One region of the Bacillus nitratireducens genome, then DNA from elsewhere that is predicted to be linked to it. Evidence: riboswitches for the same ligand, from Rfam matches in the RefSeq annotation. Region 1 holds a riboswitch; the other holds the start of a gene.
The links. A riboswitch is a leader RNA that binds a small molecule or an ion and turns the genes downstream of it on or off. The one in region 1 is predicted to bind FMN.
Positions count from the first base shown of each region.

Region 2: linked by a shared signal. The riboswitch ahead of Q3V31_RS03865 (ECF transporter S component) and the one ahead of ribD (bifunctional diaminohydroxyphosphoribosylaminopyrimidine deaminase/5-amino-6-(5-phosphoribosylamino)uracil reductase RibD) in region 1 are both predicted to bind FMN.

Region 1 covers NZ_JAUMJO010000002.1:57,500-62,682, forward strand. Annotated here, with positions in the region: gene ribBA (bifunctional 3,4-dihydroxy-2-butanone 4-phosphate synthase/GTP cyclohydrolase II) at 1-1,098, opposite strand, end outside; gene ribE (riboflavin synthase) at 1,111-1,755, opposite strand; gene ribD (bifunctional diaminohydroxyphosphoribosylaminopyrimidine deaminase/5-amino-6-(5-phosphoribosylamino)uracil reductase RibD) at 1,737-2,849, opposite strand; FMN riboswitch at 3,159-3,302, opposite strand; gene Q3V31_RS06600 (CDGSH iron-sulfur domain-containing protein) at 3,479-3,685, opposite strand; gene Q3V31_RS06605 (YqkC family protein) at 3,825-4,070, shown strand; gene Q3V31_RS06610 (alpha/beta hydrolase) at 4,081-5,004, opposite strand; gene Q3V31_RS06615 (GNAT family N-acetyltransferase) at 5,087-5,183, shown strand, end outside.
Region 2 covers NZ_JAUMJO010000001.1:731,882-737,064, forward strand. Annotated here, with positions in the region: gene Q3V31_RS03855 (YpbB family protein) at 1-1,041, opposite strand, end outside; gene Q3V31_RS03860 (ferredoxin) at 1,323-1,571, shown strand; gene Q3V31_RS03865 (ECF transporter S component) at 1,846-2,424, opposite strand; FMN riboswitch at 2,589-2,728, opposite strand; gene Q3V31_RS03870 (hypothetical protein) at 3,129-3,815, shown strand; gene Q3V31_RS03875 (peptidoglycan DD-metalloendopeptidase family protein) at 3,986-4,600, opposite strand; gene Q3V31_RS03880 (cob(I)yrinic acid a,c-diamide adenosyltransferase) at 4,685-5,183, opposite strand, start outside.

The DNA.
Region 1 (5,183 bases):
TACTTCTAAATCGTAACCTTGTAAGCCAGCAATTTTTCGTGGATTATTCGTTAATAATCGTAAACTTTGTAAGCCTAAATCTTTTAAAATTTGAGCGCCAATACCGTAATCACGAAGATCAGCTGGGAACCCAAGCTTTTCATTTGCTTCTACAGTATCTAGCCCTTCTTCTTGTAACTTATAAGCACGAAGCTTATTAAGAAGGCCAATGCCGCGTCCTTCTTGTCTCATGTAGAGAAGAACACCTTTTCCTTCACGCTCAATTTGAGCAAGTGCAGCATGTAGCTGTGGTCCGCAATCACAGCGGCACGAACCAAATACATCTCCTGTTAAACATTCTGAATGAACGCGTACAAGTACAGGTTCGCCTGTTGAAATATCACCTTTTACGAGCGCGATATGTTCTTTCATATCTAATGAGTTAGAATAGCCAATTGCATGAAAAGTGCCGAAATCTGTAGGTAATGTAATTTCCACTTCTCTCGTCACAAGTGTTTCATGATGGCGGCGATAAGCAATTAGATCTTCAATTGTAATCATTTTTATATCAAATTGTTTGGCGCACTCTAGTAAATCAGGTACACGTGCCATCGTCCCATCTTCATTTATAATCTCGCAAATGACGCCAGCTGGCTCAGCTCCGCAAAGTTTTGCTAAATCGACAGCAGCTTCTGTATGACCCGCGCGGCGAAGGACACCACCTTCTTTCGCAATTAATGGAAAGATATGTCCAGGGCGGTTAAAATCAGTTCCTTTAGATGCGGGATTTAATAATTCCTGTATTGTCGTAGCGCGCTCATGAGCACTAATGCCTGTTGTTGTAGAAACGTGATCGATGCTTACTGTAAAAGCAGTATGATGTGAATCCGTATTATGAGAAACCATTGGTTCTAACTGTAGACGTTTTGCGTACCCTTCCGTAATTGGTACGCAAACGAGACCACGACCGTGTGTAATCATAAAATTAATCGTTTCTGGTGTAATGTACTCTGCTAAAGCAATAAAGTCGCCTTCATTTTCTCGGTTTTCATCATCACATACGATAACGACTTTTCCTTGTTTTAAATCTTCTAGAGCTTCTTCAATACGATGAAACATTGTGCTTCCCCCTTATAGAAATCCGTTTTCTTGTAAAAAGCTTTCGGTCATTGAATCAGTTCTTTTTGCGGGCTTTGAAATAAAGCGTTCAATATATTTTCCAATCATGTCACACTCAATGTTTACGATGTCCCCGGCTTTTTTTTCTCCGATGACAGATTCACTTACTGTGTGCGGGATGAGTGAGATTGTAATTGAAGATTCGTCTATATCAAATATTGTTAAGCTAGTGCCATCAACAGCAACGGATCCTTTATGCAAACAATAGCGTAGTAATTCATCAGAAATTGCTATTTTGTAATAGATGGCATTGTAATGTTGTTTTTTAGTTAAAATCGTACCGATGCCATCGATATGTCCGGTGACGAAATGTCCACCGAATCGTCCATTTGCAGCCATCGCCCGTTCTAAATTCACTTTGGCACTGGGCTTTAGCATACGAAGTGATGTTGCTTTCATTGTTTCAGGCATTGCGTCGACAGTGAATGAAGTAGTCGTAAAAGTAGTTACCGTTAAGCAAATGCCATTAACTGCGATACTATCGCCTAATTTGACATCTGATAAAATTTGGTTTGCGTTAATAGTTAGCTTCATTGCTTCACCACTTTGAGTCATGCTTGATATCGTTCCTAACTCTTCTACGATTCCTGTAAACATTCCGTCACCTCGCTTTTTAAGGTTGCAACAATTTTTATATCATTACCGATTTGTTTCATCTCTTGAATTGTTAAGGAAAGTGCATCTTGTAACTTCGAAAAACCAGCTCCGCCAAATAAGGTGGGTGCATCTTTTCCGCCAATTAATTTTGGGCTTATATAGGTCACAATTTCATTAAAACTATTTGTTTTTAAGAAGTTTGCATGCACCGTTTGACCACCTTCAACGAACAGAGAAAGAATTTGTTTCTCACCGAGTAGGGATAGGACATCTTGTATTTCAATTTGCTGTGTTTTCATTTGGAATACAGCTATATTGTTAGATTCATAAGACGCTATTTTCTCTTTGTTTACATCCTTACCGACAATAATCCATGTCGGAGCTAAGCCATCTGTTATGACATGAGAAGATGGCGGCGTTCTTAAGTGGGTATCTAAAATAACGCGTATAGGATGTTTACCTCCGTTTGGAATTCGTGTTGTTAAGTGTGGATTATCAGTTAGAACTGTATTCACACCGACTAGGATAGCATCATGCATATGACGATATTGGTGAACATCAGCGCGTGCTTCTTCGCCTGTAATCCACTGGCTTTCACCGGTTACAGTTGCTGTTTTTCCATCTAAGCTCATTGCTGTTTTTATTGTTACAAAGGGACGTTTCGTTTTCATATAGTGAAAAAAGTATCGATTTAATAAAGTGGCTTCCGCCTCAAGAACACCAGTAGTTACCTCGATTCCAGTTTCTTCCAATCTCCTTTTTCCATTGCCGGAAACGAGTGGATTGCAATCAAGAGTAGCAATTACAACACGCTGAACTCCCTTTTCAATGAGTAATTCACAGCAAGGGGGTGTTTTTCCAAAATGGCTACATGGTTCAAGTGTTACATAAACAGTAGCGCCTTTTGCTCTTTCACCAGCCATGTGAAGAGCATGAACTTCAGCATGTTCTTCACCAGCACACATGTGGGCACCCATTCCAACAATTTTTCCATCTTTAACAATAACGGCACCAACCATAGGGTTTGGACTGGTCTGTCCTGATGTACCTTGTGCTAACTGCAAGGCAAGCGCCATATATTCTTGATCAGTCATTCTCTTCACCTCTCCTGAAAAAATCAAAAAACCCCAAGGATATAAAATCCTTGGGGTTTGGGAGACGTGATTTCTAGAAATATAGTTCGAATACGAAAGTATAGGAAAGAAACCTAACGATGACTGATATTTTGGCATAAGGAAAAAACCTAGCAAAATATCAAATTCTTTCAACGCTAGTCGTATCTTTTTATTTCAGTATAGAAACATAAGTATACAAAATAAAACATATATAAAGATTCAAAATGAAACTTTAAAAATATGCATACTGAAATAAAAGTGTATTCGCTATATAAAATTACTAGAAAACATATCCTTCTCCCATCCAGACTATACTGTCGGCCCTAGAGTTTCACTAGATCCACCGTTTTCGAGTTGAAAACGGGTCACGGACTTAGAAGCTCTCGCTTCATCACCGCCGGTTGGGAATTTCACCCGACCCCGAAGGATGTTGTTTGCTCACATTATAGCACAAAAAAGAAAAAAGCAAAGTAAAAAATATTCGAATGTGAAGAATTGTGTGAAAATAGATGTAATAGGAATGGGGATAAAATCAGTAGAAATGTTGCAAGTATACGGTGTTAATAGTGAAAAAACATGCACAAAAAATGTGCATGTTACGTACAAAACTATTCTGCCTCTGGTGCTCTAACAACAGATTCGAATTTGCCTTTATGCGAAGCATCGCAATAAGGCATGTTTTTCGATAAACCACAACGACATAAAGAAAATGCTGGTTTTGCTGGGAATACATTCCCTTGCGAGTCAACTAATTCCACGTCCCCTGTAACGCGAAAAGAGCCATTATCATTTACTTTGATTTGTACTTTTGCCAACCTAATCCCTCCTTCCCAAACGCTTAATCTCATCATATAATCAGGGAGAGTACTTGACAATACAAAAAGAGCACTTTGTTTGAGAGAGAAGAGAGTGTTATAATAGTTTTTATAACTGACTAGAGTAAGGTGACGAAAGATGGATAAAAAATTACGAACACTACAAAATATTGCAAATGAGCGCACGTGGGCATCATTTTTGAATGATAATCATCCATATAGTTTACTTCATTGGTCAATCGCAGGTGTAGGACAAGAACCGAAAGATGTTTGGTTACTGCAAGATGAGGTGACCTTTCAAACGACGGAATTTCCGACGCTAGATGAGGCAATAAAGTGGATTTCTGAAAACATGGAACAAGTTACAGACGTTTTAGCGCAGTAAAAAAACAGGCTTATGCAAGCCTGTTTTTTGTTTCTTTTACATATGAGTTTAAAAATTGATCAACGGCTGCTTCATATTCTTCTTTATTTTCGTTATAAGAGCAAGCGTGTGCACCGTGTTCTGCAATATAAAGTTGTTTATTATTTTCTTTCGCTTCATATAACGCTTTCGTCATATCAGCTAAAATATAATCGTCATCTTTACTATGAATAAAGAGAACGGGATTGTTAATGTTTTTTATACAATCGATTGGTGAAACTTCACGAATCGTATAACCGTCACGCACTTTTAAAAAAGCATTTGCTAAAGGTAATAAAGGCCATTTAGGTAAATGGAATTCAACCTTTAAACGGTGCTGTAATTGCCCGTAGAAATCAGAAAAAGGACAATCTGCAATATAAAAATCGGCACCATCTTCTACAAGTCCTGCATATTGAAGAAGGGTTGCAGCCCCCATAGATTCACCATGAATTCCAAGGATAATATTCGTTCCAAAACGACCTTTTAGCCAGTCAACTACTGACTTTAAATCGTGTTTTTCATAGTATCCATAGCTTGTTGTTTTACCACCTGTTTTACCATGGCGGCGATGATCATAAATAAATACGTTATATCCTCTGCTTAAAAATAAGTTTGCATACTTAACGGAATTCATTTTATTTACAGTCACACCGTGGCAAAAAATCATAAATTTATTGGAATGCCCAGCTGGCATGTAGTATCCGTGAAGTTCGTATCCAAATTGAGAAGAGATGTGAATTTCTTCTTTTTGAATAGCGTTAAAATCGTCCAAATGAAAATGCTTTTTCGTTTCACGCTCTAAAACTTCTTCCTCTGTCTTTTTCTTCAAGTACATAACTTTATTTGTAAAGAAAATCCCAATCGCAGTTATTGCACCTAGTATAGTAAACAATGTTGTAAAAAAACGTTTCATACTTTACCTCATCCTCCAAATACCTCTACATATGATACACTTACATTGTATCACAATGATATAAAAAGGGGAGAAATCGTATATGGTTCATATACAAAAAATTACACCAGAAATGAAAGAAACAATTCGGGTGTTTATGTGTGAAAACTGGGGGAGTTCAATGATGGTCTCGCGAGGCA
Region 2 (5,183 bases), on a different contig from region 1:
CATCCGTGCCAATACAAGACGGACTTCAAAATAAGAGATCCCCTCTCCAACCGCTTGCTTCAACACACGCAATTTACGTGTTTGTAATGCTTCAATTACTTTTGATACTTTTTCTATTTTTTCTTTTTCCATAAACATCTCAATAGAAAATTCTTTTTCTCGTAAAGCAATCTCCACAAAATGATCTTCTATCGTGGCAACCTTTAAATTCCGAATTGTCGCTATTTCTTCTAAAGAGCGTCCTTGTCTCCAAAAATTATATGTTTTTTTCGTTGATAAGCTAAATAAATCAGCTTTCTCATTTGGATAAGAAATAATTTCAACTAATAATGGAAATTCATTTTCTTTATTGCGAACTTCTTGAATAAGGAAATGAATTGTACCCCAAAATAAAAAGTACACTCGAAATACATCTTGTTTCGTAATCTCCGCTAATTGTTGTAAAGTACACCCGATACGTTCATAGCCAGTTAACCGATATGTTATGATTGTCGCTTCTACTGAATTATTTTTTTGTAAAAGAGTATCCATCTCCTTCCACAATCTTTTAGCCAATTCATTTCTCGTATATGGTATTCCCGTGAGAAAACGTTTTACCCACATCATTATTTCTGTATCCTGTTGAATTGGAATAAATTTCGCATTCGCCTGTTGTATATTCGAAATGGTTTGAACGATTAATGATAATCTCTTCCAAAACGTTTCACCTATTTCACCATAGTGTAAACCATGTAAATACGTCGGAAAGGCAAATTCATCTTCCCATTTGTTTAATTGCATGATACCCGCAGTCGTTAACACGTATGTATTATCATCTATAGATTGAACTAAATCCGTCTGTAACAACTTGGCAACTTCTTGATCATAATCAGCTCTATTTAATGATTTATAAATCCCAAACAAAAAAGAAATTTGAAACATATTCCCATCTTGTAATGTTTGCGACGATCTCTTTCCTTTTAACAAATAATAAATCGAAGAAACGGTTCTTTCACCATTCAATTGTTTTAAACAATATAATAAAGTATATTGTAGCTGCATTACCGCTTCCACCTTTCAGTCTAACTTCATTCCTTTTTCAATACGATCGCATTTAACTTATCATATTCACACTACATGCTTGTATATATTCTATTGTATCAAACGAAATAACATTTAAGTATTTTGAAAATCTTATGAAATTATTCAAAAACAAGTTGACACCCTAATTGATAAGCATTATCATTATAATTTTATGTTGAAAAGTTTTAAAAACCGTTTTACAATAAGGTTATAATTTTTTGACGAACTTTTCACATACATATTATTAGGAGGGAAAAAAGATGGCAAAATATACAATCGTTGATAAAGATACTTGTATTGCATGTGGTGCTTGTGGCGCTGCTGCACCAGACATTTATGACTATGATGATGAAGGTATTGCATTTGTAACATTAGACGATAACCAAGGTATTGTTGAAATTCCAGATGTATTAATTGAAGATATGATGGATGCATTCGAAGGCTGTCCAACTGACTCAATTAAAGTTGCTGACGAATCATTTGATGGCGACTCTTTAAAATTCGAATAGTCTTTTATTAACTTCAAAAAATGCCCCTCATATGGATGAGGGGTATTTTTTGTTTTCTATTTTCATTCTATTTAATAAAAAAACATTAGTAGTCCATACTACTAATGGTTTTTTTATCCCGCTATTTGCGGGCAGTAAGACCCCTACCTCAAAATTCAACGAAAGCAAAGAAGTTAGGTGAGGGGCGGGCTGCCCGTAAATGCCCGATTGGTGAAGGCTAATAATCAGTGGGAGATGAACAAAGCCCCCACTGATTAAAGTTTCACTTTATATTTTATGCATTATTCATTTTTGCAAACACCCATACTTTCAGGCGTGAGAACAACGCTACAAATACAATTGTCACTACAATTCCTTTAATCAAATTAAATGGTAAGATTGCCGTTACAACAGTTGTTTTTATAGCATCACTAGACATAGCTGGTGAATTTAAAAACCAAGTGTAAGCTGGGAATATGATGATGTAGTTTAATACACTCATGATTAACGCCATTGTAATTGTCCCTAGCATTAATCCTGTAGTTAAACTCTTTACAGTACGATACTTTCTAAATAAGAAAGCTGCTGGTCCAATAAATAAACATCCTGCAATAAAGTTTGCAATTTCTCCAACTGGCACTCCCGTTAAGCTTCCTTGAATCCCGTAATGTAAAATATTTTTTATCGCTTCTACAATTACTCCTGCAATCGGTCCAAAAATAATCGCCGCAATTAAAGCTGGCACATCACTAAAATCAATTTTTAAAAATGGCGGAAGCCCTGGGAATGGAAAATCCAACATCATTAGTAAATACGCAATACTACTTAGCATCGCTACACTCACCATCTGCACTACACTGTTTTTTTGTTTCATCTTTCTCTCTCCTTTTCCATCGATCTTCTCATGGAAAGTGGAAAGGTTCTGCTATGCCTATTTTTTCATAGAACGAAAAAACCCCTTTGCGATTTACACAAAGGGAGAGTTTTAAGGCACATCAAACAGACGTTCAAATACTTATCTTTTTTGAACGCTTGAACCTCCATCTTCTCCCATCCAGACTATACTGTCGGCTTTGGAATCACACCAAATCCTGCCTTAACGGCTCGCGGGCTTAGAACGAAATTATTAACTGTTCATCACCGCCGGTCGGGATTTTCACCCTGCCCCGAAGATAGACCGATATTCTATTTTCCACTTCATTATACAACAACATGATCGTATTGTGAACAAAAAAAGTGTAACTTATTAAAAATAAGTTATTAACTTTATATAACAAAAAATACAATCAATATATTTTACAATATAACCCATATTTTTTATCCCGCATTAACGGGCAGTAAGACTCCCACCTCGAAATTCGGCGAATGCGAGGAAGTTAGGCAGGAGTCGGGCTGCCCGTAAAAGCCCGATTGGTTCAACTAATAATCAGTGGGGGATGGAAAAAACCCCCACTGATTAAAGTTTCACTTTATAATTCGGTATTTCTCTTATGAATCCCCCTAGTCATATATCGTTAAAAGTGATAAGATGTTGAATTGTTAAGATAAGAACATTTTCTGAGTTATGGAGGAAATGTCATGAAGAAAGATAAAAGACACTCTATTCGAGAAGCAATGAAAAAGAACTTAAGAAAAGAATACTTTTATTTGAAAAAAGAATTACTTTTCTACTGTCCAATTGATCTAGGCACATTCTCAAGAGAGACATACTACGCTACTTTTGACCAAGATGGCATAAGTATTTATCAGTACGATAAAAAAACAGAAAGTAAATTAAAATTGTGTGAGCGTCATCCATGGAAGAGTTGGAATAAGGTAAAAGTTGATCACTATTTAACAACTTCTCAATTTATTTTCCAAGGTGAGCGAAACTGGATTTTATCCCTTTTCCAAAAAGGAAAAGAAGCTCAAAAAATAATTGAAGAACATACATCTTTACAAATTGAAGTTGTTTCCCGTCCTTTTTCCAAGAAACTTCCTGGTTTCCGTTCTAATACACCATTGAATAAATACATCGGTAGCATTTGTTACACTGCACTTATTGCATTTTTATTAAAATGGATGATTCCATTTCAAGCACCACAAATCGCCCTGTATTCTCTTTCAATTGGCTTTATGCTTCTTGGTTTACTTTGTCTTACAATTGGTCTAATCGAACCAAGTATCGTACTATTTCGGACAAAAGAAAAAACAAGAACAAAAGTCTTTTACTTATATAGCTACTTAGCTATTTCTGGATTTATATGTGTCTTTATTTTTTGGTAAAAGAAACCGTCCCAAAAGATTTTTTGGGACGGTTTTTCATTAGGAATAGGTTACTCTTATCTTCGTATGTTATTGCTAAGTCAACATTTCTTGTCGAAACGTCGATATAAATTCATTTACTATCATATTCTTAAAAATCTATTCAAAAGTTATACTTCGGGAAGTTTCCTTTACTTAACGTATAGTTGTTGGTTCGGATAGATTCGCTCTTGTTGTAATCCATTTTTCACTTTGATTTCCTCAACTGTCATACTAAATCTCCGAGCAATACTAACTAAAGTATCACCTTTTTGTACAACATATAATGATGATGACACGACTTGATTTCTTTGTTCATTTAAAACAAGCAACGGATTCATCGCATTCCTTTTCTCCATCGTCCATCTTCCTTGATGCACTTCTAAATGCAAATGCGCTCCTCGCGATTCTCCTGTATTCCCTACCTCTCCAATTCGCTCTCCTTTTGAAATATTATCCCCTTGAACTACATATCTCTTATTTAAATGCGCATAAACAGCCTCATATTCTCCATGTTTAATAAACACAACATTTCCATAACTACTTGAAAAATAAGACTTTGTCACCTTACCATTTTGAATAGCTGCAACAGGCGTTCCAATGGACGCAGCTATATCAATACCATAGTGTTTCCCATGTCTTGTCCCAAAATAATCACTTACCTGCCCATCAACAGGCCATATCCACTGATTCTCTTCAGCGTAAACATGTAATTGAGATGAAAATAATATACTCAATATCACCACGCCACATTTTAACGCTTTCATATACATCCTCCGTTTTCTAATAACCGTCATACCTTCTCTATTGTGGGATATTACAGAAGAAAGTATACAAAAAAAGGAAGTGAATTACTCCACTTCCTTCTCTTTTTTATTGCGAAAAACAAGTGCACTGCGGTTATATTCCACATCTTTCACTTGTAAACGCGCATTTATTACTCTAGCTACCGCAAACAAATAATCAGATAACCTATTTACATACTTTAGAACAATGTCATTGGTTTCTCCTTCTTTTTGCAATGACACTATACAACGTTCTGCTCTTCTTATAACTGTACGTGCAATGTGTATTGCAGCTGATCCCTCGCTACCACCTGGTAAAATAAAACGTTCTAATGGCGGCGCTTCTTCTGTATAAGAATCAATTCTTCTCTCTAAATACTCGACCATCTCTATCGTTACTTTATAGGGGATTTTCTTCTCTACTATTGCTAAATCTCCTCCACAATCAAATAGTTCATGTTGAATATTTTCAAGCTCGTTATAAATGTCACGAAAACATTCCTCTTGCAATTTTGACAGCGCGTATCCGATATGAGAATTCGCCTCATCAATTGTGCCATAAGCT